DNA from 3 places in the Citrobacter pasteurii genome. Region 2 is predicted to be linked to each of the others. Evidence: predicted binding sites of a transcription regulator. Region 2 holds the regulator's gene; each other region holds the start of a gene.

Region 1 (3,284 bases), 1.2 Mb from region 2:
TGAAACCTTCTTCTTTATAGAACAGCGTCTGGCCGTTGCTGCCTTTCGCTTTAAGTTCCTGGAACTGACTCCAACTGGTATATGCCATGCTGTAGTGAACCGCCCACTGTGGTGCAACGCGGTTATAACCTGAGAACTCCCACATTTCTGGCAGATTCAGATCAAGTGATCCGTCGATTGTGTTGCCGTTAGTGCCAGCAGGCAGGCTAGCGAACACCGGGCGCAACTGCGCAGGAATACGGTCCATTGATGGCAGGCTGCTGCGGTAATCACCGTCGAAGTCAACTTTTACTTCCGAACGGTAGGTGAAACCGTAACGGTTATCTTTATCCACTTCATAAAGAATACCGGCGTTCCAGCCGAAGCCCCATTCGTCACCCTTCAGGCGCGCAATCTGCGTATCTGCCGGGTATTGTGCGGCCAGTGCGGGAGGAACCCGGCCACCAGAGCCTGCAACGATCTGCTGCGGCAGATCGCCCGCATAACGCTCAAGCTTCGCTTTGGCATAGACGGCGTTAAAACCGAGGCCGAAGCTAAAATGATTATTCAGACGGTAGGCGCCGCTCAGGTTTAAGTTCAGCGTTTCCAGATCGGTTTTTCCGCCCATCGAGCCGGCTGCATAATTATTGTTAAACTCCGTTGCCAGACCATAATTAGAGGTAACTGACGCCCCCCAACCAAACTGATCGTTAATCGGGGCAACAAAGTGCACGTTCGGTATCCAGGCGGTTGGGGCGATATTATCCTGGCTGGCGTCATTACCAATGCGCGAACGCCCGGAAATATCGACATCCGGGTCAACGAAAATCGCACCCGCAGAGAAAGTAGGGCGATCAAACATCATGATCAACGCGGGGTTACGACTGGCGTTACCAGCATCATCTGCAATAGCGCCTTCACCCGAATATGCCCGGCCAAGGCCAGAGGAAGAAAATTCGTTTAACTGAAAGCCTGCAGACCAGGCCTGTGTGGAGATAATTGCCACTGCGACTGCGAGAGCAGACTTTGTAAACAGGGTTTTCTGGCTCATGACCATAACCTCATAGATTTATTTTTATACAAACTATGTTACATGCCGTAACAGGAGCGCGAAGTGTAGGGTCTGAGGTACCACATAGAAATCAGACCAGTGGCGAGAGTATAGGTCTGACCAGCCAGAATGTTGCAAGTATGTTTATAAATATTTTCAATTCTGATCTAAGAAACGCGATCCAGCTGGCAAAATTGCGGGTGTACGCACTCACCTGTTTGGGCGATTTTTGTTTTAGATCATTTTTAAGTGTGATTTCTGTCACTTATCTCATTTCGCACAATTAACGACTGGAGAGGCGAATAATGGGAGCGTAAAATGTCCCTATCGTTTATCTGGCACCTCGGGTGCGAATACAGAGGAAATCTACAATGAGTAAATGCAGTGCTGATGAAACCCCGGTTTGCTGCTGTATGGATGTTGGCACCATCATGGACAACTCCGATTGCACCGCTTCCTACAGCCGCGTGTTCGCGAATCGCGCAGAGGCAGAAGAAACGCTGGCCGCTCTGACTGAGAAGGCACGTAGCGTGGAATCTGAACCTTGCAAAATCACCCCGACTTTCACTGAAGAGTCAGAGGGTGTGCGTCTGGATATCGATTTTGTTTTTGCCTGTGAAGCTGAAACGCTGATTTTCCAGCTGGGCCTGCGTTAATCCCTTCTGCTCATGCCCTTGCCACCTGGTGGCAAGGGCATTTTCGTAACAGTCAGTGACTATTCACTGTGTCATAGCTCTCACTTTCTTTTCTCCCCGCTTGGCTAAATGTAAAAAATTGGTTAAGACTGTGATCAGGTCAGACCACTTATTATTATTTTTTACAGGGGAGTGTTATGAGTCAGGCTTTACCGCTGGTTACCCGCCAGGGCGACCGTATCGCCATCGTGAGCGGATTGCGTACGCCATTTGCTCGTCAGGCTACCGCGTTTCATGGCATTCCCGCCGTTGATTTGGGAAAAATGGTTGTTGGTGAATTGCTGGCCCGCAGCGAAATACCTGCTGATGTGATTGAACAGCTGGTTTTTGGCCAGGTGGTGCAAATGCCGGAAGCCCCCAACATTGCCCGGGAAATCGTTCTGGGAACCGGGATGAATGTGCATACAGATGCTTACAGCGTAAGCCGGGCTTGTGCAACCAGCTTTCAGGCCGTGGCGAATGTCGCTGAAAGCCTGATGGTCGGTACTATTCGAGCTGGGATTGCCGGTGGCGCAGACTCCTCTTCCGTTCTGCCTATTGGCGTCAGCAAAAAGCTGGCGCGAGTACTGGTGGATGTCAATAAAGCCCGCACAACCGGGCAACGTCTGAAGCTCTTTGCCCGGCTACGCTTGCGCGACCTGATGCCTGTGCCACCTGCAGTGGCTGAATATTCCACCGGTTTACGCATGGGAGATACCGCCGAGCAAATGGCTAAAACTTATGGCATCACGCGTGAGCAGCAGGATGCGCTGGCGCACCGTTCTCATCAGCGAGCAGCTCAGGCGTGGGCTGAAGGAAAACTGGCAGATGAGGTGATGACGACCTACATCCCCCCCTTTAAAGATCCTTTTTCAGAAGATAACAATATTCGTGGTAACTCTACGCTGGCGGATTACGCCAAACTGCGTCCGGCATTTGACAGAAAACACGGTACCGTTACCGCGGCCAACAGCACCCCGCTGACGGATGGCGCAGCCGCCGTGATTATGATGACGGAGTCGCGCGCGAAAGAACTGGGGCTGGTGCCGCTGGGATACCTGCGTAGTTTTGCCTTCACCGGCATCGATGTCTGGCAGGACATGCTGCTGGGGCCGGCGTGGTCGACACCGCTTGCCCTGGAGCGCGCAGGGTTAACCATGGCGGATTTAACGCTTATTGATATGCATGAAGCCTTTGCCGCACAAACGCTGGCGAACCTCCAGTTGCTGGGCAGCGAGCGTTTTGCCCGCGAAGTGCTTGGGCGCTCCCACGCCACTGGCGAAGTCGATGACAGTAAATTTAACGTGCTGGGTGGCTCAATTGCCTATGGGCACCCATTCGCCGCCACCGGTGCACGCATGATCACTCAAACCCTCCATGAACTACGCCGTCGTGGCGGTGGGTTTGGTTTAGTGACAGCCTGTGCGGCGGGTGGTCTGGGTGCGGCAATGGTTCTGGAGGCAGAATAATGGAAATGACATCGGCTTTTACGCTCAACGTGCGTCTGGATAACGTCGCCGTTGTCTCCATTGATGTGCCCGGCGAGAAAATGAATACCCTGAAAGCGGAGTTCGCTTCCC
Region 2 (3,284 bases):
ACTGTTCCCCGTTCAGCGTCAGCAGTTGCAGGGTATATACCGCGGTGACCGTAAAGCCGACGGTAGCCCAGCCGTAGTTTTTGCGGATGGTCAGATAACTCACCAGGGTTATCAGCAGCATGCCTGCCAGCGTGTAACCTTCCTGAATATGAAAGTGCAGCGTAACACCTGCAATCACCAGGCCGACAAGCGTGCCCACCGAGCGGTGTAAAATACGCACCCGGGTTGCCCCGTAGCCATTTTGCGTGACGAACAGGATTGTCATCAAAATCCAGTAGGGTTTGGGCAGGTGTAAGGCGCTGCCCATCAGGCTGGCAATGCTCAACATGACGCTGATGCGTCCGGCATTACGCAGCGCCGGGGATTTCAACGACAGATAGCTTTTCAGGGCAGGGATCAGCGGCAGCCGACGCTGCTTGTCAGCCATTAAATCCCGTGCATACAGCGGGCGCTGGGTGCGTAGCACGCGGGCAATACGGCTGAAGTGCCAGTAGCAAAATTGTCCTACCGGATTGTCCGGATGCTGGTTGGCGATTTTTTCCAGCGTGCCAATTTGTTTATCCATTGAAAAACGCGTCGGCAAGCGGTGATACAAAATGTCATCAGCCAGAACGCGAAGGCGTTCGGCGACGGTGCGCGCATTCCAGCGAATCACCTGTTCGGCGTGGCTACGTTCGACCAGCTTTTGCACCTCTTCCGGCTGGTGGAGGCTAACGGAAATATGTTCCTGTAGATCGAGCGCCTCCTGAAAGGCACGTAGCAGGCGCTTATAATCGTTGTTGCGATGTGCCGACAGCATATGCATTTGCTGATAGCACTGGGTAATCAAATCCACCGCTTTTTGTTGGCGTACCAGTAGGGGAGGCAGCGCTTTTTCGGGATCGGCATGCTGGGTCAGCAGGCTGTACTTGGCCTCACAGTAATCGGCTAATTCGCGGTACAACAAACTGAGCGATTCGCGCAGCGGCTGCTCGCGCCACATCCAGAACCAGAACCAGTTGAACAGGCCGTACCATACTGTCCCCAGCGCATAGATCAGCAGTGGCTCCCAGACGGGCATGTTGCCGGCCAGACTCAGTGTGAAAATCGCCGCGATCAGCGAGGCGGGCAGAAGTCGCGCATGTAACGGGCTTAGCTCGGCGGTCACACCGAGAATCAGCGTCAGGCCGGTGAGGATCAGCGGCAGCGGTATAGTCTGTGCCAGCAGTAACTGCATAATCAGGCTGCAGCCGGCAAACAGCGACGCGCCTATAACCAAACGTTTGAAAAAGCGCTTATGCGGGGTATCAAGACCGGCAATATTGCAGCAGGCAGGGACGAGGGAGAATAAGAGCCCCAGATGAAGCTGACCGATGATCAGACCGACAGCCACAGGTAAACATAGCACCAGCGTCTGTCGTAGTGCGTAGTTGATCTCGGGGTGATAAATCAGTCTTCGCCACATCGGAGCAAACAAAAATGGCGCATTACTACGTAACACGCCATGTCGATGGGATTAACGCGTGCCGTAGACGACGATGGTCTTACCATGCGCGGAGATCAGATTCTGATCTTCCAGCATTTTCAGGATACGACCAACGGTTTCACGGGAACAGCCAACGATCTGGCCAATTTCCTGACGGGTGATTTTAATCTGCATGCCGTCCGGGTGAGTCATTGCGTCAGGCTGTTTCGCCAGATTCAGCAGAGTCTGGGCGATACGACCAGTTACGTCGAGGAAGGCAAGGTTGCCTACTTTTTCAGACGTTACCTGCAGACGACGAGCCATCTGAGAAGACAGACGCATCAGAATATCTGGGTTGACCTGGATTAATTGGCGAAATTTTTTGTAGGAAATTTCAGCGACTTCACATGCGGTTTTGGCACGTACCCAGGCGCTACGTTCCTGGCCTTCTTCGAAGAGGCCTAATTCACCAATAAAATCGCCCTGATTCAGATAAGAGAGGATCATTTCTTTCCCTTCTTCATCTTTGATCAGCACTGCCACTGAGCCTTTAACGATGTAATACAACGTTTCCGCTTTTTCACCCTGGTGAATCAGCGTGCTCTTCGATGGGTACTTATGAATATGGCAATGAGACAAGAACCATTCGAGAGTCGGGTCTGTTTGCGGTTTGCCAAGCACCATGCGCGGTTATCCTCTGTTATAAGCTGTCTCCAGAGCCAAAAAACAACCTGTCTCTGGGTTTGCAAAAATGTGCTTCCCGCTACCTGGGAAGGGGGCTGTCAATACGTGCGACGGCCTGTAATGTGATGTCCTCTGCATACATGCAGTACGTCAATGTATTACTGTAGCATCCTGACTGTTTTAGCATAGCTTTCGCCGTGTGTCTCCTGGTGTCTCGCTTCAGCATGACGCAGGTCGCCTTCCGTTGCGAGAATTGTTATGTACGCGTAATCTGTCAGGAAAATTGAAACATTGGAGTTACGAAATATGCAAGCGCGTGTAAAGTGGGTTGAGGGGCTAACCTTCCTCGGTGAGTCCGCCTCAGGCCACCAAATTTTGATGGACGGTAACTCTGGTGATAAAGCGCCGAGTCCGATGGAGATGGTGTTAATGGCGGCAGGGGGGTGTAGCGCCATTGATGTGGTGTCGATCCTGCAAAAGGGTCGTCAGGATGTCACCAACTGCGAAGTGAAGCTCACCTCTGAGCGTCGTGAAGAAGCGCCGCGTCTGTTTACCCACATTAACCTGCATTTCATCGTAACGGGTCGCGACCTGAAAGATGCTTCCGTCGCGCGTGCGGTAGATCTTTCGGCGGAAAAATATTGCTCCGTGGCGCTGATGCTGGAAAAGGCGGTGAATATCACCCATTCCTATGAAGTGGTTGCCGCGTAATTGCTGATGCCGGATGGCGGCGTTGCCTTATCCGGCCTACAGGGTGATGTTGAGTCGTAGGCCCGATAAGCGAAGCGCCATCGGGCGCTTTCCACATATCACTCTATCTTTTTGCCTTCCATCAGGCGCTGGACCAGCGGCAGCATAATCAATTCCATCGCCAGACCCATTTTTCCGCCCGGTACGACCAACGTATTGATATGCGAAATGAATGAGCCCTGCAGCATCGCCAGTAGCCACGGGAAGTCGATCCCTTCCAGATTACGAAAATGAATCACGACAAAGCTTTCATCGAGTGACGGAATGCTCTTGGCGGCAAAGGGATTAGAGGTGTCGACGGTCGGTACGCGCTGGAAGTTGATATGCGTACGGGAAAACTGTGGCGTGATGTAATTGATGTAATCGTCCATTGAGCGCACCACCGAATCCATCACCGCTTCGCGCG
Region 3 (3,284 bases), 400 kb from region 2:
GCGATGCGACTTCACGCTCGGCAATAAACTGCCCGTCGCGAAAGACGGTTACGTCATCGCAAATCTCGAAGATCTCTTTCATGCGGTGAGAAATATAGACAATGCCGCGACCCTGGGATTTCAGTTCGCGGATGACGCGGAACAGGGATTCGGTTTCGGTGTCGGTGAGGGCATCCGTCGGTTCATCCATAATGATGACCTTCGATTCAAAGCTCAGCACTTTGGCAATTTCGACCATCTGCTGATCGCCAATCGACAGCTCACCGACCAGCCTGTCGCTTTTAAAGCGCAGATTGAGTTTGGCGAGCAGCAGATCGGCTTCGGCGTACATCTTTTTCCAGTTAATTTTGCCAAAGCGATTCACAAACTCGCGACCGAGAAAAATGTTCTCGGCAATAGTGAGTTGCGGGATCAGGTTCAGCTCCTGGTGGATGATACCGATTCCGGCTTCCTGGGAGGATTTCGGGCCGTTAAAGGTGGTCTCTTTACCCAGCCACAATAAGGAACCGGCATCACGGGTGTAGATTCCGGTCAGCACCTTCATCATGGTGGATTTGCCCGCGCCGTTTTCGCCCACCAGCGCCATTACGCGGCCTGGGTAAACATTCAGCGCGGCGCCGGATAGCGCTTTTACGCCCGGGAACGCTTTATCGATCCCTTTGAGTTGCAGTAATGCGTTCATGATGGCCTCAGAACGTGACGCCAGCACAGAGAATGATATTCGCATACGGAGAACATTCTCCGCTGCGAATTACCGCCTGACTGTCTGCGGTTTGTTTTTTGAATTGTTCATGCGTGGTGTAACGAATTTCTATGGTGTTTCCCTGGTGTTGTTGCAGTTGCTCAATGTGACTGAGCAACGTTTCGTGGAGTTGCGGATTATGTTGTTTAATTTCCGACGCGAGAATGGCCGCCTCGACCTGCATTTCACGTGTAACCACATCCAATACCTGCATAAAAGAAGGTACGCCCTGGGTTAATGCCATATCGATACGCGTTGTGCTGTTCGGGATGGGTAAACCTGCATCACACACCACCAGCGTATCGGTATGCCCCAGACGGGAGATCACCGATGAAATTTCAGAGTTGAGTACCGTGCCTTTCTTCATTTTCTTTCCCCACTAGCGAAACGTTTCGCTGAAGATAAGTGTAGTTCGAAGAGTGGACAGAAAACCACCGCGACGTTACGAAAATGTGATCACCATCGAAACGTTTCGCAAGGATTATCATGAGATGAAAAGAAAACTGAGAGGGGTCAAACAAAACGCCCCCTTTCACGATGAAAGAGGGCGTTAACAACATTAAATCTCGACCTGCGTACCGAGTTCAATAACCCGGTTCGGTGGGATTTCAAACTGGTCCGGCGCGCGCAGCGCATTGCGCTGTAGCAGCAGATACAACTTGCCGCGCAGGCGCAGATACCATGGCCGCTTGCCGACAATCAACGACTCGTGCGACATAAAGAAGGAGGTTTCCATCATCCGACAGCTTAAGCCTTCCAGACCGCAGCGGTGGAATACTTCTTCAACGTTTGGCGTTTCACGCCAACCGTAGCTGGCCACCACGCGCCAGAAGGTAGGCGACAATTGCTCAATCTGCACTCTACGTACATTGTGTACATAGGGCGCATCTTCCGTACGCAGCGTCAGTAGAATAACGCGTTCATGCAACACTTTGTTGTGTTTGAGATTATGCAGCAGCGCAAACGGGATAACGTTCAACGCACGGGACATATACACCGCTGTTCCCGGCACGCGTACCGGTGGGGATTTCTCCAGCGAGGCAATCATCGCCTCCAGAGAGTTGCCGTGCTCATGCATGCGACGCAGCAGACGGAAGCGTTCGCTTTTCCAGGTCGTCATAATAGTGAACATCACCAGACCCAGCGTCAGAGGCAGCCAACCACCGGAAATCAGTTTATCGAGGTTCGCGGAGAACAACGGAATATCAACGCACAAGAACGCCACCAGAATCAGGAAGACGAAGTATTTATTCCAGTGCCAGTTTTGCCGCGCCACGGTGGTCGACAGAATGGACGTCAGTACCATCGTTCCCGTTACCGCAATACCATACGCAGCAGCCAGATTACTGGAGTGCTCAAAGCTCACGATCACGATAACCACGGCGAAATAAAGCATCCAGTTTACGAAAGGAATATAGATCTGACCCGATTCCATTTCTGAGGTATGGATAATCCGCATCGGCGATAAATAACCCAGACGCACAGCCTGGCGCGTCAGTGAGAATACGCCGGAGATAACCGCCTGAGAGGCGATAACCGTTGCCAGAGCGGCAAGGATCAGCAGCGGAATCAGCGCCCAGTCCGGTGCCAGCAGGAAGAACGGGTTTTTAATCGCTTCGGGATGCTTTAACAGCAATGCCCCCTGACCAAAATAATTCAACACCAGCGAAGGCAATACGACGGAGAACCATGCCAGGCGAATCGGTAACTTACCGAAGTGGCCCATATCCGCATACAGCGCTTCAACACCGGTAATCGACAGCACCACCGCGCCCAGCGCAATAAAGGACAGCGTTTTGAATTCCAGGAAGAAATGCACAGCCCAATACGGATTTAGGGCATGCAACACTTCCGGATTTGCAATAATGCTGCGAGCACCCAGCACGGCAAGTACCAGGAACCATATCAGCATAATCGGCGCAAACAGCTTACCGACCATGCCGGTACCGTGTTTTTGAATCAAAAACAGCAGGGTAAGTACGATAATAGAGAGAGGAACAATCCAGGTGTCCAGTTGTGGAGCAATAATCTCCAGACCTTCAATCGCCGACATCACCGAAATCGCTGGCGTAATCACCACCTCGCCATAGAAAAAGCTGCCGCCAATCAATCCCATAATTACCAGCATCGAGGTCGTTCGCGCCGACGTATTACGCCCGGCTAACGACATCAACGTCAGGATCCCGCCTTCCCCGGCGTTATCAGCACGCATAACAAATGACAGATACTTAACGGAAACAACCAGAATCAGCAGCCAGAAAATCAGCGAGAGAAAACCAAACACGGCATCACGTTCAACGCCAAAACCAAACTGCCCGGACAAACATTCACGAAGCGTATAAAGTGGGCTGGTACCAATATCACCGTAGACAACCCCAATGGCCGCGAGGGTAATCGCAGACAATGATTGCTTATTATCAGTGCTCATAGACTCGTCTTTCGTTTATACACATCATCGTTCAAGCTACCTCCGCGTTGGCTGCATTCGTTATTCCACCCATCCCAGGGAATAACTCCATTGCCGCCTTGGTGCAGCTTGATT

Evidence for each region. Region 2 encodes CRP, which controls carbon source genes, mostly activating them, when cyclic AMP is high. Its sites were predicted from a motif close to ATGTGANNNNNNTCACAT; they were not measured.
Region 1: a site for CRP is predicted at 1,280-1,297, ahead of I6L54_RS08950 (YfcZ/YiiS family protein). Genes of this name have one in related genera too.
Region 3: a site for CRP is predicted at 1,193-1,210, ahead of rbsD (D-ribose pyranase). Genes of this name have one in related genera too.

What each region holds. Positions count from the first base shown of each region.
Region 1 is NZ_CP077262.1:1,852,372-1,855,655, forward strand. It holds gene fadL (long-chain fatty acid transporter FadL) at 1-1,030, opposite strand, end outside; gene I6L54_RS08950 (YfcZ/YiiS family protein) at 1,402-1,686, shown strand; gene fadI (acetyl-CoA C-acyltransferase FadI) at 1,863-3,173, shown strand; gene fadJ (fatty acid oxidation complex subunit alpha FadJ) at 3,173-3,284, shown strand, end outside.
Region 2 is NZ_CP077262.1:659,113-662,396, forward strand. It holds gene I6L54_RS03155 (YccS/YhfK family putative transporter) at 1-1,444, opposite strand, end outside; gene crp (cAMP-activated global transcriptional regulator CRP) at 1,496-2,128, opposite strand; gene I6L54_RS03165 (OsmC family protein) at 2,435-2,839, shown strand; gene I6L54_RS03170 (phosphoribulokinase) at 2,938-3,284, opposite strand, start outside.
Region 3 is NZ_CP077262.1:260,816-264,099, forward strand. It holds gene rbsA (ribose ABC transporter ATP-binding protein RbsA) at 1-682, opposite strand, end outside; gene rbsD (D-ribose pyranase) at 690-1,109, opposite strand; gene kup (low affinity potassium transporter Kup) at 1,302-3,170, opposite strand.